Regions from separate parts of the Pseudoalteromonas sp. McH1-42 genome, predicted to be linked through region 1. Evidence: predicted binding sites of a transcription regulator. Region 1 holds the regulator's gene; the other holds the start of a gene.
What was found. Region 1 encodes sigma-54, which starts transcription at its own class of promoters, with help from an activator protein. Its sites were predicted from a motif close to GTTGGCACGNNNNTNGNNT; they were not measured.
Positions count from the first base shown of each region.

Region 2: glnA (glutamate--ammonia ligase) is a predicted target of sigma-54. The motif match lies at 9,569-9,587, and genes of this name have one in related genera.

Region 1 is NZ_JAKRFU010000010.1:187,890-204,287, forward strand. It holds gene MHN31_RS10605 (DegQ family serine endoprotease) at 1-790, shown strand, start outside; gene MHN31_RS10610 (trypsin-like peptidase domain-containing protein) at 1,059-2,141, shown strand; gene murA (UDP-N-acetylglucosamine 1-carboxyvinyltransferase) at 2,210-3,475, opposite strand; gene MHN31_RS10620 (BolA family protein) at 3,488-3,745, opposite strand; gene MHN31_RS10625 (STAS domain-containing protein) at 3,751-4,044, opposite strand; gene MHN31_RS10630 (ABC transporter substrate-binding protein) at 4,037-4,717, opposite strand; gene mlaD (outer membrane lipid asymmetry maintenance protein MlaD) at 4,726-5,271, opposite strand; gene mlaE (lipid asymmetry maintenance ABC transporter permease subunit MlaE) at 5,286-6,065, opposite strand; gene MHN31_RS10645 (ATP-binding cassette domain-containing protein) at 6,062-6,868, opposite strand; gene MHN31_RS10650 (calcium/sodium antiporter) at 7,098-8,057, shown strand; gene MHN31_RS10655 (KpsF/GutQ family sugar-phosphate isomerase) at 8,067-9,038, shown strand; gene kdsC (3-deoxy-manno-octulosonate-8-phosphatase KdsC) at 9,039-9,590, shown strand; gene lptC (LPS export ABC transporter periplasmic protein LptC) at 9,587-10,141, shown strand; gene lptA (lipopolysaccharide transport periplasmic protein LptA) at 10,131-10,670, shown strand; gene lptB (LPS export ABC transporter ATP-binding protein) at 10,667-11,392, shown strand; gene MHN31_RS10680 (RNA polymerase factor sigma-54) at 11,437-12,945, shown strand; gene hpf (ribosome hibernation promoting factor) at 12,971-13,258, shown strand; gene MHN31_RS10690 (PTS sugar transporter subunit IIA) at 13,261-13,716, shown strand; gene rapZ (RNase adapter RapZ) at 13,729-14,574, shown strand; gene MHN31_RS10700 (HPr family phosphocarrier protein) at 14,571-14,849, shown strand; gene mgtE (magnesium transporter) at 15,029-16,387, shown strand.
Region 2 is NZ_JAKRFU010000011.1:14,483-30,880, forward strand. It holds gene MHN31_RS10930 (hypothetical protein) at 1-1,729, shown strand, start outside; gene MHN31_RS10935 (2OG-Fe dioxygenase family protein) at 1,987-2,619, shown strand; gene MHN31_RS10940 (cysteine desulfurase-like protein) at 2,629-3,867, shown strand; gene MHN31_RS10945 (cyclic nucleotide-binding domain-containing protein) at 3,905-4,363, opposite strand; gene MHN31_RS10950 (hypothetical protein) at 4,479-4,655, opposite strand; gene ntrC (nitrogen regulation protein NR(I)) at 4,764-6,164, opposite strand; gene glnL (nitrogen regulation protein NR(II)) at 6,217-7,278, opposite strand; gene MHN31_RS10965 (DUF4124 domain-containing protein) at 7,336-7,872, opposite strand; gene glnA (glutamate--ammonia ligase) at 8,104-9,510, opposite strand; gene typA (translational GTPase TypA) at 10,286-12,106, shown strand; gene MHN31_RS10980 (chemotaxis protein CheW) at 12,325-13,173, opposite strand; gene MHN31_RS10985 (ABC transporter substrate-binding protein) at 13,215-14,306, opposite strand; gene MHN31_RS10990 (GNAT family N-acetyltransferase) at 14,251-16,398, opposite strand, start outside; gene uvrD (DNA helicase II) at 16,334-16,398, opposite strand, start outside.

The DNA.
Region 1 (16,398 bases):
TGGACTGAACATCGAAGGGTACGAAGACTTTATTCAGACCGATGCCGCCATTAACCAGGGCAACTCAGGTGGCGCACTGGTTAATTTGCGTGGAGAACTCATTGGTATTAATACCGCAATCCTGGGTGCCTCAGGCGGGAATGTCGGCATCGGCTTTGCTATTCCTTCAAATATGATGAAAAACCTGGTCGACCAAATTATTGAATATGGTCAGGTACGTCGTGGCTCACTGGGGATCCGAGGCCGAACCCTGGACGCAGGCCTGGCAAAAGCACAAGGCTTTGATGTCAAACAAGGTGCCTTTGTTCAGGAGGTCGTTAAAGACTCAGCCGCAGATGAAGCGGGCATTAAAGCCAATGACGTGATCATCGCCCTTAATGGCGACAAGATTGAGAGCTTTGAAGAGCTGCGCGGCAAGATTGCCACCCTCGGCGAAGGTAAAAAAGTCAAGATTGACGTCTATCGTGATGGCGATACCCGAACGCTTAAGGTTGAATTAAAAGGTCAGAGTGAACAACGCGCCGAAGCCGACCGTATTCACCCAAGCCTGCAAGGCGCCGTGCTGGAAAGCGGTGAACGTAATGGTAATCAGGGCATAGTCGTTGTCTCTGTCGAAGAGCGCTCACCTGCCGCCCGAGTGGGTCTGCAAGAAGGCGATGTCATTATGCAGGTTAACCGCCAACGTGTTGCCTCAGTGCGGGATATGAAGCGCCTGATTGACGACATTCAGGGCAATATTGTACTGGGCATTAAACGCGGGCGTGATTCAGTATTTTACCTTATTCAGTAATGTACTGATCCCCTTCACCACATGTAACAAAAAACACAGCGGCACTTGTCGCTGTGTTTTTATTTTTCCAGCGCAGTAAACAATCCACCTTTAGGCGACAAAAGCGTGATGGTAGGTCCCCGGCAATTTTCTATTCGTTTGTTCTGATGAGTAATTTTTATACATTTGATGATCGTCTTAGGCCTCCAATCAACGATTGTATTAATGCAGATTGCTGTTAATTATGCCATTATTACCCTCTACACAGATAACTAGATAAAAAATAACCGTGTTCAAATTACTCAAGCTCATTCTTCCACCTGTCTTGGTCGGTTTAGGCCTGGCATTGATTATCATCTGGTTCACGCCCGAGTTGCGCCAGAATGCTCTGCGCCTTGACCTTAACGGTCATTACACAGCGCAGCATATGAGCTTTGCATCCGGTGTGAATCGCGCAGCCCCGGCCGTGGTATCGATTTTTTCTGAAAGCTTCAGTAATCAACCGAGATTCAAACGGCAAAATACCGTCCAGGAGCTTGGCTCTGGCGTGATCATGAGCCGAGAAGGCTATATCCTTACTAACTATCACGTTGTAAATAATGCTGATCAAATCATTGTGTTGCTGCCGGATGGGCGTTTATTCAACGAGGTACAATTGGTCGGGTATGACACTATTACAGACCTCGCGCTGTTAAAAATTAAGGCTGAGCACTTACCCGTTATCCCGGTTGACGATGCTTTTACCCCGCAAGTCGGAGATGTTGTTTTGGCCATCGGTAACCCGTTAAACCTGGGACAAACCATCACTCAGGGGATCATCAGTGCCACCGGTAAGCAAACCCTGACTGACAGCCAGTACAACAGCCTGCTACAAATGGATGCAGCGGTAAACATGGGCAACTCAGGTGGCGCACTGGTCAACTCCAATGGCGATCTGGTCGGGATCACATCCGCACAATTCAGAGCCCGATACAATATCGATATTCAGGGCATTTCGTTTGCCGTGCCTTACTCGCTGGCCAAAGATGTGATGGCTAAACTGATCAAAGATGGCCGGGTTATCCGTGGCTACCTGGGCTTCAGAGGCACACCAGTCGATAATACAGGTCAGGAAGTAACGAATGTCTACACCACTATTGTGGGTTTACGGATCAGCGATTTAGACCCTCTGGGCCCAGCCTGGCAAGCCGGTATGAAAGAAAATGACATAGTCACAAAAGTGGCAGGTGAACCCGTTAAAAACCCGCAGCAGACTTTGCGTAAGATAGGTAACACAGCTCCCGGCACACAACTGGAGTTTGAAGTGTATCGGGGCGACCGTCACCTGACCTTTATGGTGGAAGTTGCTGAATTGGAAACTCCGATTTATTAAAGCCTTAAACGAGTTCAAGACAACAAAAAAGCGAGCATAGCTCGCTTTTTTTATCATATCTATTCAGCTTAATTATGGCGGCGCTTTATCTTGGCACCCAGCTGGCTGAGTTTATCCTCAATGCGTTGGTAACCGCGGTCAACATGATAAATACGGTCAACCACTGTTTCACCTTCGGCCACGATCCCGGTTAAGATCAAACTGGCCGACGCCCGCAGATCGGTCGCCATCACCTGTGCACCAGACAAAAACGCCGTCTCACCACAATACGCAGTATTACCTTCAAGGCGAATATTGGCCCCCATACGTTGCAGTTCAGGGACATGCATAAAGCGATTCTCAAAGATGGTTTCAGTGATGGTTGCACTGCCATTTGCGACCACATTCAGCGCGGTAAACTGCGCCTGCATATCGGTTGGAAAACCCGGATGAGGCATGGTTTTGATATTCACCCCCTGCAATTCCCGGCCACGCATACTGACAAAAATACTGTCTTGTGATACCTCAACCAATGCATTGGCATCGCGCAATTTATCCAGCACAGGTTCCAAGCTGTGGTAGTCGGTGTTTTTACACAGTACTTCACCCTGACTCATCGCCGCCGCCACCAAAAAGGTACCAGTCTCGATTCTGTCAGGAAGGATCTTGTGTTCACACCCTTGCAGGGCTTCTACCCCTTCGACTTCGATCCGACTCGTACCGGCACCAGAAATCTTGGCCCCCATGGCAACCAGACACTCAGCCAAATTGACAATTTCAGGCTCGCGCGCCGCGTTTTCCAGCACCGTTTTACCCTCAGCCAGTGTTGCTGCCATTAAGAGGTTTTCAGTCGCACCAACTGATACGGTTTCCATGAAGACTTCAGCACCATGCAAGCGCTCACCTTGTGCAATATGCGCATTGATATAGCCATTCTCAACACGAATAGTCGCGCCCATTTTTTCCAGTCCGGCGATGTGTAAATCCACAGGCCGTGCACCAATAGCACACCCCCCTGGTAATGACACTTGCGCTTTCCCAAACCGAGCAAGGAGTGGACCTAGGGCCAGCACGGATGCCCGCATCTGCTTAACTAATTCGTAAGGAGCCAGTACTTTATCGACTTTGGCACCATCAATTTCCAACAACTGACCGCGCCAGTTTACCTCAGCCCCTAAGGTGCGCAGCAAGGCTTCTGTAGTCCCTATATCCCTGAGTCTGGGTACATTACTGAATGTGCTTTTTCCATCGGCCAGAATCGCCGCAAAGAGAATTGGCAGGGCTGCATTTTTAGCCCCGGAAATAGTGACTTCACCGTTTAAAGTGGTGCCACCTTGGATAACAAACTGATCCATTGTGGCTCCAGATTATTGAGGTAAGATAAATTTGCGCTCGCGTTGCCACTCAGTTGGCGTAAAGGCCTTAATGCTGACGGCATGAATAGTGCCGTCTTTAATCACTTCCATCAGCGGGGCATAGACCATTTGCTCGCGCTTCACTCGGCGCAAATCTTCAAAGCAGCCGCCAACCGCGATCACTTCATAATGACTGCCTTCTGATTTAACTTTGACTTCGTCAAGTTCCAGCGCTTCTTGTAGTAAAGCTTCGACTTGGTTTGTTTCCATTGGACTCACTCAAATAGGTTGCTGACCTGTCCCAGCGCCATCAGATTTTGTAGCTGGTCAGGCACGTTTTTTAACTCAAGACGCACGTCTTGCTGTTTTAATTTGCCTAAAGAGTGAATTAACCAAGCTAAGCCCGCGGTGTCAACCCTGGATACCTCAGAAAGGTCAAAATACAGGACTGACTGCGCATTTTCTAACAACTGGTTAAGAAGCGATTCATTTGTCAGGCTATCTCGTGTGAGTTCACCGACCACCGCGACTGTGTCAGCCGCGGGTTTATTAAATTGCAAATTAGGCATTGCCGTCGTCACCTCGAAACTGCACAGGCAGCTTGCTTTTCTTGTCCAGTAACTCAATCACACGCTCAATGCCCTGCTGGCGCAAAATGCCATGCAGTTCAGATTGCTTTGCGTCAAGCAGACTGATCCCTTCTGCCATCATGTCAAAGGCACGCCACTCTCCATTACTGTCGCGACGCACTTTGAAATCAATTTTAATATCCGGTTTACCCGCTTCAATTATCTTAGTTTTAACTATAGCGATTTTATCACCATCGGCATCGCGAGCCGGTTCAAACTCAACCTTCTGATCGGTATACTGAGTAAACACCCCTGCATAAGTCGCAACCAGATAAGACTTAAACACGTCGATAAACGTACGGATGTGCTCGATTGCCTGACGTTTCTCTTCTTTGTCCTCAATGTTGCGGACTTTCTGGATGTGGCTGCCCAGTACGCGATAAGCGGCGTATTTGTAGTCGATATAAGGCAATAGCTCTTCTTCCACAATCACGCGCAGGTGTTCTTTGTCCTGCTCAATCTTAGTCTGATCTTTGGTCACGCGTTTAAAGGTATTGTCTGCAACTTGTTGCACCATAGTGTAAGGGTTAGTCATATCTACTTCACTGGCAGATACTATACTGGCAAGTCCAATTAGAAAAACACTTGCAAAGAAACCCAAAACTTTCGCCATCATGGTCATTACTCACTACTTTGATTAAACAGGAATTGGCCAATCAGTTCTTCCAGAACCAATGCCGACTTAGTATCTGTGATCATGTCACCATTTTTCAGGGCTGCACTTTCAACACCAAACAAGTCGCCCAAATCGAGCTCATCATTGCTTACTACCTCTTCACCCAGGCAAGTCTGTTTCGCAGATTGAGACGCAATCACCGGAGAAATACCCAGATACTGTTCACCCAAAATGCCCGACGTCAGGATCGACACAGACGTGGTATCCGAAAATTGACACTCATAGTGACTATCAATGCTCATGCTTACAACCGGCACAAACTCTTGTGGGTGGATGCTGATCCCCTCAACGCGGCCTATCACCACGCCGCCTACTTTGATTGGCGCACGCGTTTTAAGCGAGCCGATGTTGTCAAATTTGGCCTCTAAGGTATAGGTTTCACCATTGCCGCTAATCCCTGCATTGGCCACTTTTAGTGCCAGCATTACGAAGGCGGCCACACCTAAAGCCACGAACAGGCCGACCAGTATTTCTATTTTCCGTGTATTCATGTTTCTACAAACCCTTAACTTGAAAACATCACTGCTGTCAGAACAAAATCGAAGCCCAGAACAGCAAGAGAAGAATGAACCACCGTTTCTGTGGTGGCTTTACTGATCCCCTCGGACGTTGGGATACAGTCATACCCTTTGTATAGCGCAATCCAGGTCACGATGAGCGCAAATACAAAACTTTTAATCAGCCCATTGACAATATCCTGCTCAAAGGACACCTGAGATTGCATAATGGACCAGAAGCTACCTGAATCGACCCCTAACCAGTCCACACCAACCAGATGTGCACCGAGAATCGCAATAGCTGAGAAAATTAACGCTAACAGCGGCATACTAATAAAGCCTGCCCAAAAACGGGGAGAAATCACGCGTTTCAGTGGATCAATGGCCATCATCTCCAGACTGGAAAGTTGCTCAGTGGCTTTCATCAGACCAATCTCCGCAGTCAACGCACTGCCTGCCCGGCCTGCAAACAATAATGCAGTGACCACAGGTCCCAGTTCACGTAACAAACTCAGTGCCACCAGCGGCCCCAGACTGTCTTCTGCCCCATAGTCGACCAATACAGTGTAGCCCTGTAGCGCCAGTACCATGCCGATAAAGAGGCCTGATACCATAATAATAAGCAACGACTGATGGCCAACCATATACAGTTGGCGGATCAGTAAAGGGCCACCTTTTCTGAAATTGGGCATGCTGCACAACGCCCCCAATAACATGCGAGTTGCCCTGCCTAGCGACGCAAAGCGGCTCAGTGTTTTGTGACCTAACTTCTGCAAAAAATCCATCAATGGCTCCCTCCTGCCAGTAACTCATCCTCATACGGTGCGGCATCGAAATGGAACGGCACCGGCCCGTCGGAGTGGCCTTGCAGGAACTGCTGTACCAGTGGCGATTCGTGCGCCAACATTTGTTCAGGTGTACCGCTACCAATAACACCCTGTTCAGCGATAATCACAACGTGATCGGCAATACTGAGTACTTCAGTTACATCGTGGGTAACGATTAAAGACGATAAGCCCAGCACTTCATTGAGTGATTTAATCAAGCGCACCAGGACGCCCATTGAGATAGGATCTTGCCCTGCAAACGGCTCGTCATACATAATCAATTCAGGGTCAAGCGCAATGGCTCTGGCCAAAGCGGCACGACGTGCCATGCCACCCGATAACTCAGATGGCATTAGATCGCGCGCGCCACGCAAACCAACCGCCTGTAACTTCATCAGTACCACCAGGCGAATTAATTCTTCACTGAGCTTAGTGTGCTCTCGGAGCGGAAAAGCAATGTTGTCAAATACAGACATGTCCGTGAACAAGGCACCACTTTGAAACAACATGCTCATTCGCTTACGCGCCTGATACAGTGCCTGGCGGGACATAGATGGAATACTGTCACCACAGAAGAGGATTTCCCCACTATCGGGCTTGAGCTGACCACCGATCAGCCTAAGCATAGTGGTTTTACCAATACCACTGGGTCCCATAATGGCCGTAATTTTCCCTTTGGGGACGGAGAAACTCATATTTTTGTAGATTGTCCTTTCACCACGAGAAAAGGTCAAATCCCTGACTTCAACTATTGACTGCGTCAAGTCGCTCTCCACATCATACTTTTTTCAATTGTGGAATAATACGTTGTTTTGCTGCGAGATGGAAAACCCTTAATGGTAAAATTTTGTAATTGATTCGCCATATTTGTTGTGCGAAATAGGCACCTCTCGGGGTTTTTTCCTCTCTCAAAAGCGATGACTTTATTTATACATTTGATGAGCGATTTGATACTATCTGCGCCATTGAATTTAGTAACTTGGCTTAGACTTCATGGTTTTATCGTTTGTCATACTCATTCTTGGATTCATTGCCCTGGTATGGAGTGCCGATCGCTTCGTGTATGGCGCTGCGGCGCTGGCCAAAAACCTCGGGGTACCAACGTTGATTGTGGGTTTGACTATCGTTGCAATGGGCTCCTCAGCACCTGAAATGATGGTCGCTGCGCAAGCTGCGCTGGTCGACAAAACTGACACCGCCGTTGGCAACGCCATTGGCTCCAACATCGCCAATATCCTCATGGTACTTGGTATTACAGCACTATTGCGTCCACTGGCGGTTGGTTCAGGCATTTTAAAGCGTGAGATGCCGCTGTTGGTAGTCGTGTCACTGGCCGCCTGGTTGATCATCAGTGATAACCAGTTTAGCGCGCTGGAAGGTTGGCTGCTGTTAATTGGCTTTTTTGTGTTTATCGGTGGCCTAATCTATATCTCAAAAACAGGCAAAACCGACCAGGACGATCCGCTTATTTCCGAAGCCTGTGATGAAGTTCCAAGTGATGTCCCAATGAGCAAAGCCATATTTTGGCTGGTTGTGGGGATGATTTTATTGCCGGTGAGTGCCGACTACCTGGTCGACGCAGCCGTCGACATTGCAAAATACTTTGGCATGAGCGACCTGCTGATCGGTCTGACTATTATCGCTATCGGAACCAGTTTACCTGAGTTGGCCGCCTGTGTGGCCGGCGTGCTCAAAAATGAAGACGACCTGGTACTGGGTAATATCATCGGCTCAAACATCTTTAATATTCTGGCAGTGTTGTCCATTGCGGGGATCCTGAATCCGGCAACACTGGACAGCAATATTGCAAACAGGGACATCTATGTCATGCTCGGCGCAACAGCCGCATTAGTGCTGATGAGTGTTAGCCTCAAAGGGCGCCGACAAATTAACCGTGTTGAAGGCGGGCTACTCCTTGGTGCATTCTGTGGTTATATGTACTTTATTATATAAGGATTCAGCATGAGCACGCACAATTTTATTGGTTCTGCCAAACAGGTACTAGAAATCGAACAACAAGCGATTATCGAGATCGCCCAGTATGTTGATGCACGATTTACTGCTGCCTGTGAACTCATGTTGCAATGCCGTGGTCGAATCATAGTGATCGGCATGGGTAAGTCAGGTCATATTGGCAATAAAATCGCGGCGACACTGGCCAGCACGGGCACGCCAGCATTTTTTGTTCACCCGGGTGAGGCTAGCCATGGTGATTTAGGCATGATCACGGCTGATGATGTGGTATTACTGATCTCTAACTCAGGTGAGACGCACGAAGTATTGGCCATCGTGCCGGTAATCAAACGCATTGGCGCGCAAATCATCAGCATGACGGGTAACCCCGAGTCGAACATGGCAAAGCTGGCAGATATCCATTTGTGCATTAAAGTCTCCAAAGAAGCCTGCCCATTAGGGCTCGCACCAACGGCCAGCACCACAGCTACTCTGGTCATGGGAGACGCCTTAGCGGTGGCACTGCTCGAAGCCCGCGGCTTCACGGCAGATGACTTTGCCTTGTCTCACCCTGGAGGCAGCCTGGGTAAGCGTCTGCTGTTAACACTGGCGGATGTAATGCATTCGGGCAAAGCGGTACCCGTTGTATCGCAAGGCTGCACGGTGACCGATGCCCTGTTTGAGATGTCAGGCAAAGGTCTCGGCATGACCACCATTGTCGATGCAAAGGGGCAGCTCCAAGGCTTGTTCACAGATGGCGATTTACGCCGTATTATTGAGCAAAGACTGGATTTACACAGTACCCCGATAGACTCCGTCATGACCAAGCAATGTACCACAGTGACACAGGATATGTTGGCTGCTGAAGCATTACATATCATGGAGAAAAAACGCATCAATGGCCTGATTGTCATTGATGAGCAAAATTGTCCAATCGGCGCGTTAAATATGCAAGATTTGCTGCGAGCAGGAGTATTATAAATGCTGTTTTCCGATCTATATCAACCCATCGATGATACTGTTGTACAAAAAGCGCAGGCGATTAAACTGCTGATCTGCGACATCGATGGGGTATTCTCTGATGGCCGCATATATCTGGGCAATCAGGGCGAAGAGTTAAAAGCATTTAATACCAAAGATGGTTTCGGCATAAAAGCCCTGATCAATGGCGGCGTTGAAGTGGCAGTAATCACGGGGCGTCATTCACACATTGTTCAGCAGCGCATGACTAGCCTCAACGTTAAGTACATCTATCAGGGTATGGAAGACAAGTTGCAAGGCTACGCTGAGTTGAAAGACAAATTGCAGCTGGCAGATCACGAGATTGCCTATATCGGCGATGATGCACCAGACTTACCTGTGATGCTCAAAGTCGGTCTGTCTGTGGCCGTGCAAGACGCTCACCCTATGGTAGTTCGTGCAGCTGATTACAGAACTTTGTTACCCGGCGGGTTTGGTGCGGTTCGGGAGCTGACTGACTTACTGCTGCTCTGTCAGGGCAAATCATTGGGTTATGAAGGCAGTAGCGTATGACCGTACTTCGCGCCTTATTGCTCGTTGTATTCAGCCTCACCATGTTATGGCTGTGGTATCCCTATTTAACGCAATCGGGACAGGTCGCACCGCGATCAGAAGAAGTGCTGGCTAAACCCGATTATGTCGCCATCGATCTGAAGCAAACCAATTACGCAGAAAATGGGCAGCTCAGCTATCAAATTACGGCAGATAGAATGGAACTCTATCAGGAGCTAGGGTTTAGCCACTTTACCGCGCCGATTTTTACATTGCACAACGACCAACAAAACTGGCAACTCAAGGCCAATGAAGCCACCTTATATGGCAACAATACGCTGATTTTGGAAGGTGAAGTGCAGGCAACAAATCTGACGGCTGATGCCATGATAAAGCACATCAACGCCGATCATGTGCAAGTCGATATTAATGAAAAGCACATGCGCTCTGAACACCCAGTAGAAATTACCGGGCCAAACTTAACGATTTCAGGTAAAGGCTTAGTGGCCGATCTCAATACCGAAATCATTGAACTCATCAACCACACTGAAACAATTTATTATGAGCAATAAATTAACCTGTTCCTTGATCTTACTGTGCACTTTGAGTGCCTTTCATCCTGCAGCTTATGCAGAAAATACAGCTGCTGATCAGGTGATTATCAGTTCTGGCACTCAGCTGGCCCAGTTGCAAACCAATATTGGCGTATTCGAGGAAAACGTCGAAATCATTCACGGTGACCGGAAAATTCTGGCCGATCGTCTCGAGGTGCACCGTCGGGAAGAACTGGGTAAAAACAAGCAGCTGCTGGTTGCAACAGGCAGCCCAGCCGTATTTCAAGAGCGTCAGACGGATGGCTCTTTACTCAAGGCAACCGCCAAAGAAGTGCGCTATGACGTCGCAAACCGCATGCTCACCATAAAAGGCGGTGCAGAGATCAGTCAGGCAGGGCAAAAAATTAGCGCGCAAACCATCGTTTATGATATGGAAAAGAAGCTGATCAGCGCACAGCGCGGGGAGCAAGAACAAAACCGTGTGAGAACCATTCTGTTACCTGAAAAAGAGAACCCCCAGCAACCAAAAGAGAAGGGTAATCCGTGAGTAAATTAACCGCCACCGCACTGGCCAAAAGCTATAAGGGCAGACAGGTTGTTAAAAACGTTGAGTTAAGCGTTGAAGCTGGCAGTATTGTTGGCCTCCTTGGCCCAAATGGCGCAGGTAAAACCACCACTTTTTATATGATTGTCGGCCTGGTGCCCAGTGATAAGGGCAGCATACATATTGACGAACAAGACATTACCTTATTGCCAATGCATAGCCGAGCAAGACTTGGGATTGGTTACCTGCCACAAGAGTCCTCTATTTTTCGCAAGCTGACCGTCTATCAGAACCTGATGGCCATTTTAGAAACTCGTAAAGAGCTGAACAAAGAACAACGAGAAGTCATCCTCAATGAGCTGTTAGATGAGTTTAATATCCAGCATATTCGCGATAGCCAGGGTATGGCACTATCGGGCGGTGAACGACGCCGGGTAGAAATTGCCCGCGCCCTTGCGGCAGATCCAAAATTTATCTTATTAGATGAGCCTTTCGCTGGTGTTGATCCTATTTCAGTGTTAGATATAAAGAAAATTATAGAACACCTGAAAAACCGTGGGATAGGCGTACTGATCACTGACCACAACGTGCGTGAAACGCTGGACGTCTGTGAGAAAGCTTATATAGTGTCACATGGTGAACTGATAGCAGCAGGCACCCCGGAGCATGTTCTGGCCGATCAAACCGTGCGGGATGTCTACCTAGGTGAGCAATTCAGGCTATAGTTATAAAATTAGAAGTAAATAACAAAAAGGATTGTTAGAGATACATGAGGCAATCGCTACAGCTGCGCATGGGGCAGCAACTGACAATGACACCACAACTGCAACAGGCTATTCGTCTGTTACAGTTGAGTACGCTAGATCTCCAACAAGAAATCCAAGAAGCGCTTGATAGCAACCCTTTGTTGGAAGTGGAAGAAGGTGAGTCTGAATCACAAGATAATGAAACTCAGTCCAAGTCGGATTCCGATTTGGAGCAACCTACAACGAGTGACAACGACAGCTATGAAGAGGCGGCTGTCAGCGACTACGAACAAGACAGCGATGCTGCACTAAACAAAGACACCGTCAGCGACGATTTGGCAATGGACGTAACCTGGGATGAGTACATCAGTGCCGCACCGGCAAGCAGTTCAGGCCCAATGCCGGAAGACGAAACCATTTACCAGGGTAAAACGACTGAGACATTGCAAGAATACCTGATGTGGCAGTTGGAACTGACGCCTTTTAGTCCAACAGACAGAGCCATCGCCCTTGCAATTGTAGAAGCGGTTGATGACGCAGGCCTGTTGACCATCAGCTGCGAAGACATCGTCGAAAGCATGAATCAGGACAACGATGACGAGCTGATCGAGCAGGATGAAGTAGAGGCCGTACTGAAACGGATCCAACTATTTGACCCCGTTGGGATTGCTGCACGCAGCCTGCAAGAATGCCTGTGCATTCAGCTCAACCAGTTTGACCCAAATACCCCCTGGCTTGCACAGACCAAAGAAATTCTGACTGAGCACATAGATCTGTTAGCCAGCCGGGATTACCGCACTTTGATGAAAAAAACCAAACTCAAAGAAGCGGATCTGAAAGAAGTAATGACCCTGATCCACGGCCTAAACCCGAAACCTGCCGCCAGCATAGTGCAAGAAGAAGCAGACTATGTGATCCCGGATGTGTCGGTTAAAAAAGTGAAAGGGCGCTGGGTTGTTGAACTCAACCCCGATTCAATGCCAAAAATTAGAGTGAATGACCACTACGCTGCGATGTCCCGTTCAGTCAAGTCCAGCACAGATAGTCAGTTTATTCGTTCACACTTGCAAGAGGCAAAATGGTTCATCAAGAGCCTGGAAAGCCGCAATGAAACTTTATTAAAAGTTACTAATTGCATTGTGCAGCAACAACAGGCATTCTTTGAACATGGCCCCGAGGCAATGAAGCCGATGGTACTGAATGATGTGGCCGAAATGGTCGACATGCATGAGTCCACGATTTCACGTGTAACAACTCAAAAGTATATGCACACGCCACGCGGTATCTATGAGTTGAAGTATTTCTTCTCAAGCCATGTCAGCACTGAAAACGGAGGAGAATGCTCTTCGACTGCAATCAGAGCATTGATCAAAAAGCTAATTGCCGCAGAAAATACAGCTAAACCTTTGAGTGACAGCAAGATTGCGGACGTATTGGCAGATCAAGGGATCAAAGTGGCTAGACGTACAATTGCCAAATACCGAGAGTCTTTGGCTATCCCACCGTCCAATCAGCGTAAAAGCCTGATTTAGACGTAACTACAGAAGGAAAATGCTTATGCAACTAAATTTAACTGGTCGACATGTAGAAATCACCGATTCGTTAAGAGACTATGTAACAAACAAGTTTGCGAAGCTAGAAAGGCACTTTGATCACATCAATAATGTGCATGTTATCCTAGATGTCGAAAAGCTCATCCAAAAAGCAGAAGCCACATTACATGTGAACGGGGGAGAAATCTTTGCCTCAACCGAACACCGGGATATGTATGCCGCAATAGACGGACTTATCGATAAGCTTGACCGCCAGGTGATCAAGCACAAAGAGAAGCTAACTCGACATTAATCATGAAACTAAGCTCATTGATTTCACAGGACTGCAGCAAAGCTGCGGTCCTTTTTAATAGTAAGAAACGTATTTTAGAGTACATCAGTGAGTTGGCTCAAAGCCAGCTTCCAGACAGTAATGCCCATGACATCCTTGATGCGCTATTGAGCCGCGAAAAACTCGGTAGTACGGGGATCGGAAAAGGGATAGCCCTGCCACATGGCCGCATGGCAGGCATAGATAAAGTGGTGGCTATGCTGCTTGTTAATCAGCAAGGCATTGCCTTTGATGCCATTGACAATCAACCCGTCGACATTTTTGTGGCACTCATCGTACCCGAGGGAGAAAATCAACAACATTTGCAGACCTTGGCAACGATCGCTGATAAACTTAAAAACAAGGTGTTTTGTAAACGTATCAGACAAGCTCACAATGATCAGGAGTTATTCGCGATAATTGAAGAGTTTGACAACTAACGGAGAGTTTCTGTGCAGTTAATTATTGTCAGTGGTCGTTCTGGCTCAGGAAAATCGGTCGCCCTTCGCGTGCTGGAAGACTTGGGTTATTACTGCGCCGATAATATCCCAGTCAACTTGCTGCCTGCATTGGTGCGCAGTGTGTCAGACAGCTATGATAAAATTGCCGTGAGCGTTGACGTACGTAACCTGCCAAAAGATCAGCAAGAACTCGACGATATTTTGGAATACCTCCCCGGATTTGCAGAACCCAACATATTCTATCTGGACAGTGAAGATCAGATCTTAATCCGTCGCTTTTCAGAAACACGCCGCCTGCACCCGCTGTCATTGGCTGATCTGTCGCTGGACAAAGCAATTAAAAAAGAAAAAGAGCTGCTTGACCCGCTTATCCGCCGCGCCAATATCACCATTGATACCACGGACATGAGTATCCACCAGCTGGCAGAGCGTATCCGGGAAAAGATCCTCGGTAAAAAGGACAAACAATTAATCATCACCTTTGAGTCCTTTGGCTTTAAGCATGGTATTCCGAAAGAAGCCGACTACGTGTTTGATGCCCGCTTTTTACCAAACCCACACTGGGAACCAGACCTTAAACCGTTAACCGGTTTAGATAAACCTGTTATTGATTACCTGTCTAGCCACAGCTTAGTGCAAAAATTTACCTGGCAGATCCAGACCTTTGTGCAAACCTGGTTGCCCCATCTGGAACGCAATAACCGCAGCTACCTGACCATTTCAATTGGCTGTACTGGTGGACAACACCGTTCCGTATATCTTGCCCAAACGTTAGGTGAGCGTTTTGCCCGCACCCACAACAATGTGAAGATCCATCACCGCGAACAAGAAAAATGACACAACGCTTTGAAGATACCTTTCTGATCCAGAATAAGCTGGGGCTACACGCTCGTGCAGCCAGTGTGCTGGCAGAACTCTCCACTCAGTTCGATGCCAACATCACGCTGTTTCAGGGCAGTAAAGAAGCAGAGGGTGACAGTGTACTGGCTTTATTGCTACTTGAAAGTAGTCAGGGCAAAGAAGTCAAAGTCGTCTGCGAAGGGCCAGATGCCGAACGCGCTTTACATGCCATTGGCAATCTCATTGCAGATAAATTTAACGAATCAGAGTAACTCCTCTTCACTTTTCTCCGATCAGACAGACACAAAACTGCCGCTTCATGACGGCTTTCTTCGCTTTTTTTAGATATACCAATTGATATTAAAACAGCTATAATTATCATAAGCCTATAATCAATGCGCTATATACTCGTTGACAAGCCTACTTGTCGACTATCCAACCTGGGATGCCTATGCCTGAAGCTTTTGAACAAGACTACACACTGGAGCTATTGCAGCAAGTTACGAATGCCCTTAACAGTGGTCAGTTTGTTCAAGTCAGGCGAACCTTAGCCGAAATTCCACCCTGCGACACCGCGCTATTGCTGGAGTCCTCCCCACATAAAATCAGAACCCTGCTTTGGCAATTGGTTGACCCGGATATACAGGGTGACGTGCTTGAAGAGCTGTCTGAAGATGTGAGACTCAGCATCATTGCCAAAATGGAGCCAGAGCTGATCGCTGCGGCGACAGAAGACATGGATGATGATGATCTCGGTGAAGTCCTGAGAAGCTTGCCAGATCCCGTCTATCAGGACGTTATCGGTGCCATGGACTCGCAAGACAGAGCCCGAGCAACCCAGGCACTGTCTTATGTCGAGCACTCCGCAGGCGCATTGATGAACACAGATACAGTGACGATCCGCCCGGATGTGTCACTGGATGTCGTGTTACGTTATCTACGCCTCAAAGGGGAGCTCCCTGATGGCACCGATGACCTGTACGTAGTAGACAAAGACAATTGCTTTTTGGGCTCCCTGCCAATCAGTGTGCTTTTAACCAGCCAGCCTGACAAACTGGTTAATGAGTTAATGAATGAAGAACGTGAAACTATTCCCATTTCAATGGACGAAAGCGATGTCGCCCAGCTGTTTGAACGTCATAATTGGATCTCAGCACCAGTAGTAGACGACAACGCACATTTGCTGGGGCGTATCACCATCGATGACATCGTTGATGTTATCCGAGAGGACGCCGAACACAGCCTCATGAGTATGGCTGGTCTCGACGATGAAGAAGATACCTTTGCGCCGGTCTGGAAAAGTAGCCGTCGCCGTTCAATCTGGCTGGGGATCAACCTGCTTACTGCACTGATGGCCGCTTTCGTTGCCAGCTTTTTCGAAGGCACCTTAGATATTTTACCGATCCTCGCAGTATTGAATGGCATAGTCCCCAGCATGGGTGGTGTGGCTGGCAGTCAAACCCTGACTTTGGTGATCCGTGGTATTGCTCTGGGGCACGTTAACGCCACTAACCAGCGCTTCTTACTGGGTAAAGAGCTCGCCATTGGCGCCTTGAATGGGTTACTCTGGTCTTTGCTGATTGCAGGTGTGATTGCCCTGTGGCAATGGGATTTTGTACTCGGGGGCGTGATTGCCTTTGCAATGTTTATGAATCTGGTTGCTGCGGGCATTGCAGGCGCCAGCATACCTCTGATTCTAAAAAGAATGAATATAGACCCAGCACTGGCGGGCAGTGTTGTACTGACCACAGTCACCGACATCGTAGGCATTTTTGCCTTCCTCGGCACGGCGACCTGGCTGCTTGTCTAAGCAGCCAAACA
Region 2 (16,398 bases), on a different contig from region 1:
CACTTTTGTTGAAAAGGCCAATCTGGCAGAGCTGGCCGGTATCACGGACCCCCGCCTTGCTGAGTGCGTAAACCAGATGTCGGTGCAGTCTCCGCAGGCAATTACCTCACTGTCTTGCACATCGAGTGAAGCAATCCAGTCACTGAACGGATTGAATAATTTGACTGGGTTACAAGAGCTGACACTTGGTCCTGTGGCCGTCAGCGAGTTCGATTTGTCTGGTTTGAGTCAACTGACATCTCTCAGCATTGAGGGGAGCGAACACGGTATTTCTGCCTTGACTGTGCCCGATCCTGAACAGCTACTGGAGCTGAAATTGTATGGTGTCGGACTCAATGATGAGACGCTGGCATCGTTAGGTTTAGCACGTTTTACCGCACTGCATCAACTGGATTTATCCGGCAATGCGCTAAGCACGTTCGACGCACAAAGCTGGCCCGATTTGACAACCCTGATATTGTCAGACAACCGGCTCGAAGGACTTAACCTTGAGCACAACCTTCAGTTAGATTACCTGAATGTCAGCATAAATTCGCTGAGTGCGCTGAGTATTGAGAACAATCTGCAGCTGCGTTATTTGGACGCCAGTTGGAACGCATTAGCGCAGTTGGACATGACTGAGAATACCGCACTGTACGGTGTGGAGCTTTCTGGAAATCACTTAACACAAGTGTTGACAGGTGAGCACCCTATGCTGACCAGGTTCATTGCCGGACAGAATAGACTTACAGCAGTGCAGCTGGATGGAATGCCAGGATTAAATGAGCTAGAGCTAAATTATAATAATCTGAAACAGCTGGATGTTGCTCATAATCCTAATTTGGAGATGCTCTACATTAGCGCCACACAACTCGACCAGTTGGACCTGTCCGCTAACCGTAAGTTGCTATTACTTTACGTTGACAGCATGCCGTTTCTGGCCGAGTTGGATTTGAGTCAGAATTCGCAGCTGACAAACCTGGACATTAGCAACAATGGTCACTTACAGTCTCTTACACTGGCTGATGGATTGCAGCTTGAATACCTGAATGTGGGTTATAGCCCTCTGCTGGTGAGTCAGTTGGGGCAGTTCAATGGCAGCCAGCTATCTACTTTGGATATCAGTGGAGTTGATGCTCGTTGGGTGGACCTGGCGCAGTATCCGAATCTGATATCATTAGTCTGGCAGCGGGCCGCACTGGAGCAGATTGATTTGTCCAGCCTGACCAGGCTCCAAAATCTGGCTGTCGGTCATAATCCGCTAACGCAAATTGATTTGAGCCATAACATTGAATTGGATAGCCTGTCTTTTTCCTACACGTCCATTACCGAATTAGATTTGCAGCATAACCCGCGCCTGCAATATGTCTATACACAGGCCAACGCACTGCATTCAGTAACCGGGATTGAGGCGATAGAGAATAAAGATGTACAGCTGGATCTTGGCTTAAACCCGCTCAGTAATGATACCGTTTCTTACCTGTTACAGTTGGAAAACGATGGGTACTATAACCTGACTTACAGTCAATCTTCTCTGGCTGAGATTACTATCACAGGGCAGGGCAGTGTCAGTGAGTCTGCTGTAGAGCTTGAAAACAATCAGTCTCTGGAACTTATCTTACAGCCAGATGCCGGTTATCAGGTTGGTCGTGTCACAGGTTGTCCGGGCGAGTTACTGGGCACGATTTATCGACTTGGCCCACTGCAAGGTTTCTGTGTGTTGCAGGTGGAATTTGTGCCGCTACCATAACTCTGTATGCACCCAGCGTTTTGCAATGTAACCAAGATTGCCACAACGCTGACGCTAAAACAGGACTTTGCATGCAAAGTCCTGTTTTTGTATGCAGTAAACACTGAACTTGCAGCTTGTGTATTTTTGATTTAAAAAATTGCAAAAAACAGGCTAATTATTCTTTTAAACCGACTAAATAAACAGATTCAAAATCACAATTCCCCTTTAAATGGATTAAGATCTCCGCCAAATTGTCATCCCTAGGCGAGAGCAAAATGACCGCAGTAAACAACCAGAATTTGCTACAACTTCGTTTTATTCAACAAACGCACATCGATGCGGTTAAACCTTCGTTTAACCGTCTGCCAGATAACCCTTATGCGGATGGTGCATTCCGTAAACGTCGTTATTCCGTATTGAAATTTGCCAATGGCGAAGTGGCTCTGCAGCCGACTAAAGCCTTTGTGCAGGACGACTCAATCAACACCTTTCAGGGCAACATTGAGCGCGTTTATGAAAATCTGGAAGCAGACCTGATCCACAGCGAAGGATTCAAGCACCTGCTGAATGAGTTCAGAGCAATGACAGGTATTAGCGATGAGCGTGACATCGAAGTCCATCAGTTCCGCATGCTGGCCATTGAGAGTGATACACCGCCAGCACCAGAAGGCGTGCATCAGGATGGTTTTGATCATGTGTGCGTATGTGGTGTTTCGCATGAGAACATCGCGGGTGGTGAGCTGCTGGTATACGAGCACAAAGACGCTGAGCCATGCTTTAAGATGGAGATTAAAGATGGTCTGTTTGCTCTGGTCAATGACCGTGAGGTTTGGCACAACGCGACGCCAATGAACAAGCTAGATGCCACGCAGACCGGGTATCTGGACTGTTTTGTATTTACCGCGTAAGAGGCCATTATGAATCTGAATCAAGTGCGTCGTCAGTTTCCTGCCCTGATGCAACAAGTGGCAGGCCGTTCCCCTATTTTCCTGGATGGCCCGGGTGGCTCGCAAGTGCCGCAGTCTGTGCTCAGTGCTATGTCTGCGTATCTGGGTTACTTTAACTCCAACCTGGGTGGAGCCTTTTTCTCCAGTGATAAAACCGTCGAGCTAATGGACAATGCGCGTCAGGCGGTGGCGGACTTGCTCAATGCGCCAGCCAAAGAGCAGATTGTTTTTGGTGCCAACATGACCAGCCTGACGTTCAGCTTTAGTCGCGCGATTTCACGCGACTGGCAGGCTGGTGATGAGATCATTGTAACCAATGCAGATCATTACTCCAATGTCTCGTCATGGCGTCAGGCTGCTGAGGATAAAGGGGCGAGTGTACATGTAGTGAAGGTGAATGAAGCCGATTGCACGCTGGATATGGACCATTTCCGTAGCCTGCTCAATAGTAAGACTAAGCTGGTGGCCGTGACTTATGCGTCTAATACCACCGGCTCTATCAATGACATCAAACAGATAGTCGAACTGGCGCACCAGGTTGGTGCACTGGTATACGTTGATGCCGTGCACTATGCACCCCATGAGCTGATCGATGTTCAGGCGCTGGACTGTGATTTCCTGGCCTGCTCTGTCTATAAGTTCTTTGGTCCACACGTTGGTGTGGTATACGGTAAAATGGCCCATCTGGCTGGCTTTACGCCGTATAAAGTCGAACCTGCAAAAGATGTGGTGCCGGGCCGTTGGGAAACGGGCACCCAAAGTTTTGAAGGGCTGGCTGGGGTTGTGGCAGCCATTGACTATATTGCCTCGCTGAGTGGATTACCTGAAGATACCCCGCGACGGGAACGTCTGGGTGTGGCTTTTGCCAATACCAAAGCTCATGAAATGGCGTTAAGTGAATACTTCTTGTCACGCCTGCAGGCATTTCCGCAAATCCGTTTGTATGGAATCAAAGACACGGCGCGCCTTGGCGAGCGCACCCCCACGTTTGCATTAACCTTTGATGGCATTGCTCCACGCACCGTGTCTGAATACCTGGGTAAACAGCATATTTGTGTGTGGGATGGTAACTTCTATGCACAGGGCCTATGTGAACAGCTGGGTGTAATGCAAAGCGGTGGAGTTGTGCGTATCGGTTGTATGCATTACAACACAATTGAAGAGCTGGACACCTTGTTCGGACACTTCGAAGCATTACTGGCACAGTAATACTAAAAAGGCGCCTGAGGGCGCCTTTTTTGAGTGTTCATAAATGGTCTTCAATATAATGGTTGAGTTGACTGATCCGTGCACTCATCCCTTCAATGATCTTATCTTTGATTTTCTCTCTGATCACATTAGGTAAACGTGTCAATGCATCGGGCGTAATAGCCAGCAGGATGGTGTCTTTGCATGCCAGTGCGCTGGTGCTGCGTTCCCGGTGAGAAATAAAAGCGCCTTCGCCGAGAAATTCACCTGGGCCGACCCGGCCAATGGCATGATGTTGATCCTGGTTGTAGATAGACAGCTCACCACTGAGCACAATGTACAGTCGATTGTCTTTATCAAAACGCCGAAATGCGTGCCTGTCTTTGCTGACCAGGTACAGATGGCTAAAGGACTCAAGCAGCACCTGACGTTCGGACAGCGTAAACTCTTTGAAAAAGGTGAGTCTGTTGAGAATTTCCAACTGTTTGATCAGTGGGATATGCTCCAGTAGTTTCATGATATAAAGCAAGTTCGGATCAATATGACAGCATAGTGCTTGCTTTTTACAATGGGGTCAAGGCAGAAGCCAGTTCGAAAACTGCCGGGCTTTCACTCGGCAGTCAGGTGTATATTTAGCAGCCTGGATCATACGGAGAGGTTGGGCAAGTTAGTCCTTGATAGGTCATACATCCCTTGTTATAGGGTGAGCTGGCATACATACCACCTGCAGCTTGTGGTGTTAGCTCCTGAGCTAATGGCGTTTTGTTGTTCAAGCGTTTGAGCGATTTTTTCTGTAAGCTGATTTTCATAGTCGTTCCTTAAATGTTGTAGTTTTAGTGTGCAAAGTGCACTTATTAAAAGTACGAGTTCAAGCTTTTAGGAACAAGTGATGTTTTTTCATACAGGCAACGCTTTTCTCAGGTAAAGTTTCGTTCCTTCAATTTGCGGGTCAGGGTATTACGGCCCCAGCCAATTTTCAGCGCCGCTTCCTGCTTGTGACCATGGCATACGGCCAGCGCAGTTTTGATCAGGCGGGTCTCCAGCTGGGCCTGTACCTGAGGCCAGATGTCTTCTTTGCCCTGATGGAGCTCTTGTTCCAGCCAGTTTTGAAAGGCATCCAGCCAGTCACCTTCAATGGCATCCACAGCGGTAGCTTTGATTGGCTGGTTCAGCTCTTCTGGCAGGTCAGCGACATTGATGACATCACCAGGTGCCATCACCGTTAACCAGCGACAGCTGTTTTCAAGCTGACGCACGTTACCTGGCCAGTGAAATGCCTGCATAACCTTGAGCGCTTCGGTTGTTAGTATCTTGCAAGGGACTTTTAACTCTTTGGCACTGCGTACGAGAAAGTTCTCACTTAGTTTGGCAATGTCTTCTCGGCGCTCACGCAGCGGCGGCAGCTTAAGCCGAACGACATTCAGGCGGTGGAATAAGTCTTCGCGAAACTCCCCCTGTTCTACCAGGCGCTCCAGGTCCTGATGGGTGGCCGCAATGATCCGCACGTCGACCTTAACGCTGTGATGGCCGCCTACCCGGTAAAACTCGCCATCTGCCAGCACTCTGAGCAGGCGGGTTTGCACATCCAGTGGCATGTCGCCGATTTCATCCAGAAACAGCGTACCACCATTAGCCTGCTCAAATCGTCCCCGACGTATGCTGTCCGCACCGGTAAAGGCGCCTTTTTCGTGGCCAAAGAGTTCAGATTCAACGAGGTCTTTGGGAATGGCTGCCATATTCAGTGCGATAAACGGCTGCTCCCGGCGCGGACTGTGGTTGTGCAAAGCGCCAGCCACCAGTTCTTTACCTGTGCCCGACTCTCCGTTGATCAATACGCTCATGCTGGAGACCGAGAGTTTACCGATGGCCCGGAAAACCTCCTGCATGGCCGGCGCTTCACCAATGATATCGGGCTGTTTGGCATTGTTGCTGGGGCGCTTCGCTTTGTTATTTTGTGAGCTGGCCTGATAAGCGCGCTCCACCAGAGAGACGGCTTCGTCCAGATCAAACGGCTTGGCGAGATATTCAAACGCCCCCTTTTGAAAGGCATTGACCGCCGAATCCAGATCGGAATGGGCAGTCATGATGATGACTGGCAGGTTGGGGTGTTGCTCTGCGATTTCTTCCAGCAAGGCCATACCATCTATGCCGGGCATTCTGACATCTGAGATCAATACTGCGGGTTGATCATAGGTCAGCGCGGTGAGTACATCCTGGCCATTAGAGAAACTCTCAGTTTGAAAGTCTGCACGCGCCAGCGCTTTTTCCAGAACAAAGCGAATAGATGCATCATCATCGACAAGCCAAACATTTTTCATGGTGTGATCCCACTTCTCAAAATAGGTTATGAACGCACGTCACAAGACGCGTTTATGCTTCAAAGGGCAGGTAGATGGCAAACTCAGTATGGCCAGGCCAGCTGTCGCAATCGATGAAACCATGGTGTTGCTCGACCAGTGTTTGGGCAATAGACAAGCCTAATCCAGAACCACCTTCCTTGTTGGTTACCATAGGGTAAAACAAGGTGGCCTGCATTTCCTGGGCAATGCCGGGGCCGTTATCTGTGACCCTGATCTGCAACGCTTTTTTCATCAGTTGCTTACCGCGTCTGATACGATGACGGATCCGGGTTGACACTTTTATCTCGCCTTGCTCACCCAGCGCCTGTTGTGCGTTGCGGATAATGTTTAACACCACCTGCTGGATTTTGGCTTCATCCATAACCACATCCGGGATGCTAGGGTCATAGTCTTTGACCAGGCGGATCCCAGCGGCCCCATCGAGTTCACTGAGCCGGATCACCGACTCCAACATACGATGGACATTACAAGGCTCTTTGCGAGGCAATTCGTTAGGGCCCAGTAGCCGGTCTACCAACTCGGTCAGGCGATCCGCTTGCTCAATAATTAACTCTGCGCATTCGTCCCGCTCTTCCTGCTGCACTTCATACTGCAATAATTGCGCCGCTCCTCGGATCCCACCCAACGGATTTTTGATTTCGTGTGCCAGGCCGCGGATCAGGTTGCGGGCAGCCTGATATTGGTGGGCCTGATTAAAGGCCTGATCGAATCGCAGTTCTTCATCGATACGGCGACATTCTAGTTGGATAAATGCCCGGTTTTGGAACATAAAACGACGTGCAAACAGGTTCAGTGTGCTGGCGCGATTATCGATGAAGACCACGTCAACCTTGTGTTGCTGGCAATCGACACCGTCTTCCAGTACGTAACGCTGAAGCCGCTTCATGTCGATCATATGGTGATGAAAAATCGCTTCGAATGGCTGGTTTAATAAGCGTTTACTGCCCAGGCCAAGGAGTTCGCTGGCGCTGTTGTTGGCAAAATAGATGGTCAGGTCTTCGGTTAGTAAGATCACTGCAGTGGATAGATTTTGCCATAATTCATGTATTAATTCTGAGGAGGGTTGTGCCATATTGGATCGCCTTGCACCAAGTTGGTGCACAGCAGATTAGCACACCTATTATTATAATCAACGGTTGAGCAAGCTGGCGCGGTGCAGAAAAAAGGTGGTTACTGCACTTTGGGCAACCAGCATGCCTTTGTCATTAAATACTTTCATTTGCAATTTATGTTCCCCCCTGGGCACATCGCGTAACGCAAAAGATGCGGTGCTCTGTTTGGGCCCGGTGGCTTTACCATCAAGAAACAGCTGAACCTGAAAACCATTTGCAAAGCGCGGGGTGACTAAGCCGTTCACATACACGCTGCCACTGTTTTCGCGCAGAGTTTGCTGATCGCTGGGGGCTGTAATTTTTGCCTGATAAGAAACGGTGGGCGTGGATTGTGTGGGCGTTAAAATGCTGGTATCGGTGGCAGGCATGGTGAGCATATTGGTACTCAGTTTTACTTTCTCAGAGCCTTTTTTTGGCACATCGGAGTAGACCCAGTTACCATTTTCGTCTTTCCAGCGGTAGACTTTTTGATCTGACACAGCACTTGCGCTGAACACCAAACAGAGAATCACCCAATAAAGCCGCAACACGATTTCACCTTGCTTAAAAGACACACATTACCAGCTATAACTTTAGTGCTTTTAGTGCAAGTTTACCATTGCACTGGCATGAAAAAAGCCCGCATTGCGGGCTTGAGAACACATATGATTTAAGAGCGCAGAGTCAGCCTGTTCTTTCACGACCAGCGGACTGATCAGTGAGTGAATGCGGCTGAAATAAGCATTCCGGATCGCGCAGTGTGTCAGCTATAGCAGCTCACACACACCAGAACACCGAAAACCAGCTTATACGCTGTAGTACATTTCGAACTCAACCGGGTGAGTTGTCATGTTCAGCTTTTCAACTTCCTGAGATTTCAATGCGATGTACGCGTCGATCAGGTCGTTAGTGAATACGCCACCCTGGATCAGGAATTCACGGTCTGCGTCCAGAGAGTCCAGTGCTTCTTGCAGTGAAGAGGCAACGGTAGGGATCTCTGCAGCTTCTTCAGCTGGCAGGTCGTATAGGTCTTTGTCCATTGCATCGCCAGGGTGGATCTTGTTTTTGATTCCATCAAGGCCTGCCATCAGCATGGCAGAGAATGCCAGGTAAGGGTTAGCAGTTGGATCCGGGAAGCGGACTTCAATACGACGTGCTTTTTCAGACGGTACAACCGGAATACGGATTGACGCAGAGCGGTTACGTGCAGAGTAAGCCAGCATAACAGGTGCTTCGAAGCCAGGTACCAAACGCTTGTAAGAGTTAGTTGAAGCATTGGCAAACGCGTTGATGGCTTTCGCGTGCTTGATGATACCACCGATGTAGTAAAGCGCCTCTTCTGACAGACCGCCGTACTTGTCGCCAGCGAAGATGTTCTTGCCATCTTTACCTAATGACTGGTGACAGTGCATACCTGAACCGTTGTCGCCAACTACTGGCTTAGGCATAAAGGTTGCCGTTTTGCCGTACAGGTGTGCCATGTTGTGGATAACGTATTTCATTTCCTGAATTTCGTCAGCCTTGATAACCATTGTATTGAAGCGCGTTGCGATCTCGTTCTGACCTGCTGTTGCTACTTCATGGTGGTGTGCTTCTACAACCTGGCCCATTTCTTCCAGAACAAGACAAGTCGCACTACGCCAGTCACCTGATGAATCAACGGGTGCAACCGGGAAGTAACCGCCTTTTACGCCAGGACGGTGGCCCATGTTGCCTTCTTCGTAGCTTTTATCTGAGTTCCAGCTCGCTTCTTGCGCATCAATCTTGTACATAGAGCCAGACATATCTGTTTTGAACTTGACGTCGTCAAACAGGAAGAATTCAGGCTCAGGACCGAACAATACTGTGTCAGCAATGCCGGTAGAACGCATGTAGTCTTCAGCACGTTTTGCAACAGAACGCGGGTCACGCTCGTACCCTTGCATAGTTGAAGGCTCAAGCACGTCACAACGTACAATCAGAGTGGTCTCTTCTGAGAAAGGGTCTAGCTTAGCAGTCGTTGCATCTGGCATCAGTACCATGTCTGATTCGTTGATGCCTTTCCAACCTGCGATAGATGAGCCGTCGAACATTTTGCCATCTTCAAAGAAGTCTTCATCGGCCTGGTGATGAGGAATAGAAACGTGTTGCTCTTTACCTTTAGTATCCGTGAAACGTAAATCAACGAATTTAACGTCATGTTCTTTAATAAGATCTAAAACCGATTGTGACATGTGTCCTCCGACTCGTAGGGTTATATTTTGTTGCAGTGCTCTGCATTTGCGCACTACTAAGCGTTATTCGTGCCAATTTTTTAACTACATGTTTATAAAGGGTTTAGTTTATATCTAAACAAATAAAAAACAGTTTTGCACTAATTTGGTGCGTTAAGAATACTGTTGATGCACCATATGGGTGCGTTATGCACGGTTTTAATCTAGCACAGTTGAAACCGTATCCGGCGGGTCAGAGCGTATTTTATTTCTCGTTGCGGTGGCAAGCTAGATGGACAGGATAAAGGTGCCTGCATGCAAGTGCACAGGCCCGATGAGTCGTATCTTGTAAGTGCATAGTGCCGGAGCTTGCTGTGATATGTCAGAGTGCGACCAGTATGAGCAAAGGCGGTGAGCAAGGTTTCAGAGTAGCTTGGCCTGAGCGGCGTTGTCGTCTCAATAGTCACCTTTTTTCAGGATGACGCGAGCCGTCATACTGACTTCACGCTTGTCTGTCAGGATTAAAAGTTGTGGCCGGATCAGGGGGCTGGTGCTCTGGTGCAAACTTGTTGCCTTAATGATAGTCCTTACTGTTTGTTCTCTTCTGAGTCGGTTCATTGGGCGCAGACAATTGCGTGTTTAGGCATACTGGGCAGAAAAAAACGCTGGATAAACTTTCATCTGTCACATTATTAGGGGATAATACGCGACCTTTAATTGTGGATCGGCATCTTAGGTGCGCATTTTTGCGCGATTCGACTAGGATCACTGAGGGCCAACTTCTCTGAGTAAAAATATGAGCATTGAAAAGTTAAGAAATATCGCGATCATCGCGCACGTTGACCATGGTAAAACTACCCTAGTCGATAAGCTGCTGGAACAATCTGGCACATTAGAGACACGCGGTGGCAACGAAGAGCGTGTCATGGACTCGAATGATATTGAAAAAGAGCGTGGCATCACCATCCTGGCGAAAAACACCGCCATCGAGTGGAATGACTACCACATCAATATCGTAGACACCCCGGGACACGCCGACTTTGGTGGTGAGGTAGAACGTGTACTTTCAATGGTTGACTCAGTATTGCTACTGGTTGATGCCCAAGAAGGTCCAATGCCACAAACGCGTTTCGTAACGCAAAAAGCATTCGCGCTGGGTCTGAAACCTATCGTTGTTATCAACAAGATCGACAAGCCAGGCGCACGTCCTGATTGGGTTATGGATCAGGTATTTGACCTGTTCGATAACTTAGGCGCGACTGACGAGCAGCTGGACTTCCAGGTTATCTACGCATCAGCGATTAACGGTTGGGCGACATTAGACCTGGACGAACCGTCTGACAACATGCAGCCTATGTTTGAAGCTATCGTAGAGCAAGTTGGCCAGCCGGATGCAGATCCAGAGGGTGACTTCCAGATGCAGATCTCTCAGCTGGACTATAACTCATACATTGGTGTAATCGGTGTAGGTCGTATCAAGCGTGGTACCGTTAAAGTCAACCAGCAGGTGACCATCGTTGGTGCTGATGGCACGACACGTAACGGTAAAGTCGGTCAGGTTCTGACTTATCTTGGTCTTGATCGCCACGAAGCGCAAGAAGCACAGGCGGGTGACATCATCGCTATCACAGGTCTGGGTGAGCTGAAAATCTCTGACACTGTGTGTGATGTAAACGCAGTAGAAGCGCTACCTGCGCTATCTGTTGACGAGCCGACAGTAACCATGACCTTCTCTGTAAACACGTCACCGTTCTCTGGTCAGGAAGGTAAATTCGTTACTTCACGTAACATTCTTGAGCGTCTTCAGGCGGAACTGGTACACAACGTTGCATTGCGCGTTGAAGAAACAGACAACCCGGATAGCTTCCGCGTATCTGGCCGTGGTGAATTGCACTTAGGTATCCTGATTGAAAACATGCGTCGTGAAGGTTACGAGCTGGCAGTATCTCGTCCAGAGGTAATCCTGCGTGAAGTAGACGGCCAACTGGAAGAACCGTATGAAACTGTAACTGTTGACGTTCAGGAAGAGCACCAGGGTTCAATTATGGAGCAACTGGGTCTGCGTAAAGCAGAAATGACGGACATGGCACCAGATGGTAAAGGCCGTATCCGTATGGACTTCGTGATGCCTTCTCGTGGCCTGATCGGTTTTCAGACTGACTTCATGACGCTGACTTCAGGTTCTGGTCTGATGTACCACACGTTTGATCACTATGGTCCACACAAAGGTGGCAACATCGGTCAACGTAAGAACGGTGTACTGATTGCAAACGCGGCTGGTAAAGCGCTGACTAACGCCCTGTTCAACCTGCAAGACCGTGGTAAGTTGTTCATTGGTCACGGTGTAGAAGTGTACGAAGGGATGATCATCGGTATTCACGCACGTGATAACGACCTGACTGTTAATGCCTTGAAAGGTAAGCAGCTAACCAACGTACGTGCATCTGGTACTGATGAAGCGCAGAACCTGGTTCCGCCAATTATCATGACGCTTGAGCAGGCACTTGAATTCATCGATGACGATGAGCTGGTAGAAGTAACACCAGAAAGCATCCGTATTCGTAAGAAGCTACTGACAGAGAGCGAGCGTAAGCGCGCGAGCCGTCAGGCCAAGTAAGCAATTACTTGTCGAATACTAGAAAACGCCGCATTCGCGGCGTTTTCTAGTTGCTGCTCTCGGCAAGAGGGGCTTTTATTTCTTCCGGTTCATCGTCATTGCAAATGACCTGAGTAGAACATAGCGCTGGGATCCAGCACCAGGCTCAGGTGTATTTCTTGTTTTATCTGCCCTTTATTCACCGTGCGGATTAATCTCTGTTGCTGCAGTTGGCAAGATCAGAATAACCCATAGGCTTCTGTTTCTTCCGGTTCATAGTCTTGTAAGTGATCCGGACGGAAGATGGCGCTGGGGTCCAGTACCAGGCTGTGATGCTCTCCTTGTTTAATCAGCCCTTTCATCATCTTGCGCGTTTGAGGGTCAATTTCAAATCCCATACTGGTCATTTCGTGCAGGGATTTGATGTCTGATTCATCGCAGTGAATATTGTCTTCTACCTGATCAACCAACAAACCAATATGTGGGCGCTGACCATCTTGCGTGGTGAAGACAATGATGGGCTTATGGTCGAGAATGATTTGGTCGCGAGCCGATTCAAACAGCCGGATCAGCTTCATAAAGGTGGTGGATTTTTCTTTTTCCAGTAATCTCAGAGCCTCGTTTTTATCGCCCTTGGCATTGATGGTAAGCAGTTTGTCGGCCAGTGCATGGAGCTTATTATGTGGCTCTTCAAAGCGCGCCAATAGCGTACGCAGGTCATCGTTGTCGGTTTTAAAACTGTAGTACCACTTACCAAAAGCGGATTGCTTTGGATCTTTGGCCTGGGTAAAAGGCTGATCGTTGTATATGCAGCGCTCCAGCTCTGCCAGCCAGGCTTTTTGATCTTGCTCTCGCTCCTGCAACATAGTGACCAGAGACTTGTTAATGTCGTAGGAAGACTGGTTATTTAAGATTAAACCTAAGTCAAAGATGGGGGTAGGTGTGCCCATGTAGTCTTTGACGCCCATAAAGCTGGGATTATCATTGGGCAGAGAGGTGAGGTTACCTTCGTAGCGCTCGGTCAGCAGGATATCCAATATTTTTAATGAAATGGTTTTTTTCCCTACCCGAAAATTGATTAAGTCCATGTCTGCCTCTGTACGTTAACTTGATGTCCTAAGCATAGACATTATTGAAAGTAAGATCGATACACGCGGGGTTTATTCTCAGTGTCAGAGAGGCCAAAAATCGTGCGTATCGCCGGGTCTTTTTCCAATACCTGCTGCATTGCGTTGGCCAGGCACGCGCGCGTGACCGGCCTGGGGCAGTAGTCGAGCGCTGAAATAAAAATGGCGGCGTTGAGAAACCCTTCAAAAATCTGCGGACTGGTTGCTAAGTGTTGTTTGTGAATCAAAGAGCGAAATAACGCACATAATTGCGCCTGGCACTTGCTTGGGTCGGGTACCACTTCGCTGATCATCAGCGCTGGTTTGCTGGTCAGCTGGGCAAACAGCGCGCTGGAAGAAGTGAAAGAGACACCGGTAAAGGTGCCTTTAAACCCCCGGTGCATCGCTTTATCAATAAAAAGCGAGAGGGGCTGATAAGTGCCTATCATCGCCACGGCTGTGACTTCACTGCGCATGATCACCTTGAGGGCTTTGTTGATATCGGCACTGTTGCGCCGAAAGCGGGCCGTTACTTTGGGTTTGAGGCCCCTGGCGGTCAGTGCCTGACGAAAGCTTTTTTCCAGCGTCAGGCCAAACTCGTCGGCCTGGATCAACAGGGCAATGGCTTTATGTCCTTGTTCATCCACCAGGTAGCGAACCTGCTCATTGGCTTCATCCAGATAGCTGGCTCGCCAGTTAAACACCGGGTAGGGGGTGTTGAAGCGCAGAAAGTCTGCTCCGGTAAAGGGCACCAGGAAAGGGAGCTGATGATGCGTCAGGATTGCCTGAATAGCGTGTGTCGTAGGTGTGCCCATGTTGCCAAAGAGCGCCATGACTTTATGCTGATCAATCAGGTAACGGGTATTTACGACGGTGCGGGCGGGCTCATAGCCATCATCCAGTACCATCAGTGACACTTTGGGGTGGGACCTGTCTGGCAGGCCATTGGCATACTCAAAATACAGCTGGGCGCCTTGTTTGAGTTGCTGGCCAATGTCTTTGGCCGGTCCGCTCAGGGCAACCGACATGCCAAGCTTGAGCACCTCGTCAGCGATAAGCTTAGGGCTGCTCAGCAGAGCGATGCAACAACTCAGGATTGAGATTAATTTCAGCATGTACTTCCGTCACTATTGACCGCAAAGCGGCTTGTCGTTGTTTTTTTGTAGCCAGGTCCAAAGCATCATCTAATACTTTTGGTGGGTGACGTTGTAATAATAGCCGAATCGTTGTGACTTGGGAACTGGCTGATAATCGGTCCAAAAGTACAGGATGATTGCGACACAGTGTGCTGATCAGGGCCGCGATTTGTTGCTCTCCTGCTGTGGTGTGTGCAAAGTAGTTTAGCTGTTGCACCAGCACAGGGTCGGGCTCGTTTTGTGGCAGGGTTTTACATAGCTCGATAACCAAAGCACAGGAAAAGTCACGATATAACTCACTGAGTTGATTGAACAGCAGATGCTTAAACCACTGTTGTAGTGGCTCAAGCGCAACGTTCTCAGTACAGGGTTTGATCACCAGGACAGCAAACTCACCGCTGGCTTTATCTTGTTTAAAGCCCAGTTTGACGGGCCGATACTGGTGGTGCTGCCAGAATCGGAGTAATTGCGTGTTACAGCCAAAACTGCTGCCGAAATAGTCAACCTGGCCACTCAGTTGCTGCTCGGCAAAGCGCAATAACTGGCTGCCAATCTGTTGTCCCTGTTGGTGTGGTGACACGGCGATCCGTACCACCCGCGCCCCGCGTTTTTGTGCCAGTTGTGCATTACCGGTTAGTTGCGCAAGTTGCTGTGCCATTAAATGCCCGGCAGGGCGCCGCGTTGCTGTCGCAATATCCATACTGAGTGCGGCATCAAAACCGCCTTCCAGTTTGAGCAGACACACCGCCACCACTGTCCCTTGCTGCCGGGCAAGGTATAAACGGTTATGCGGGCTGTCGAGCAGCTGGCGCAGATCGTTCACAGATGTTTGATAATGTGCCAGGACCAATAAGGCAAACACCTGAGACAGAGTATCCTCATCCTCTGCTAACTGTGCGCCCGAACAAGCGCTGAATGCTAAGGGAGCTGTTGCTGTGTACGAACGTTGATAGTCACAATCCAGTGCAAATAGCTGACGTAACAGGGCTTCGAGCGGATCCCGTTCGGCATAGCGGATCGGCTGACTGAGGGATAAGCTCAGGTGCTGTGGGTGGGTGTGTGTAAGCTGCCTGGCAAAGCGCAGCGTATAGCCCCGGCCATTGCCTTCATAGCCAATCAGAGTACTGGAAAACACCACTTTGGGGTAGGCTTTAAGTAATGCCATGAGTACTGGTACCGGGATTGCGGCGGCCTCGTCAACCAGCAGCACATCACAGCTAGGGCGTTGTGCAAGCAGTTGATCAGGAGGCATAAAACGCAGGTTGGCAAGCTGATTTAGTTTGTCGGTAACCGATTTATCCAGCGCGGCACCGAGATGGACAAAGCTGTTGTGAACGGCGCGGCGTTGCTGCGCGCATAACACAAAATTCAGCTCGGGCAGGCCTGCTGCCAGTCTGCCAAGCAGCGAGGACTTTCCACGGCCACGATCGGCACTCAGTAATACGGGCCCGGGAGTCGGTTGCTGTAAGTGAGTCGTCAGCTGCGAGAGGGCACGGTGTTGCTCACTGAAATCCAAAGTGGCATGCGGTGCATCATAGTGTGGTGGCAGTAAGTCACCCTGTGATTGACTGATCTGCCATACAGAAGTTCTGTTTAGCAGTGTTTGCCAACGTTGCAGGTAGGGGCTGGACTGTGCGGTTTCGTTATAGGACAGCCAGCGCTCAAGTGCCGGATCGCACCAGCTTTGCCACTGTGATAACTCTGGGGAGAGCACAATCAGCAAGCCACCGGCTTGTACTGTGCCTGCGGCGGCGGCGAGAGTATTCGGTACTAGCCCGCTGAACAGGTCATAGATGACAAAAGGGTATTCCTGGCCCAGTACCTGATGCAAATGCTCAGGCCAGCAAGCTCCGGGCAGCCTTGCGTGCTGGCTCAGCACTAATGCCGTATTTTGCATAGCAGGGAACAGGCGCTGTACTTCAGTGTAGCTCCAGTCTTGCTCGCCGCTGATCAGCAGTAGTTGGCGATGTCGGGCCTGCCCAAGCTGTGAGAGCAGGCTCGTTAGTTTAGAGTGCTTGCAATCTGGCATAGGCAGTGACCAGCCACTTGCTGCCAACATCGTCAAAATTGA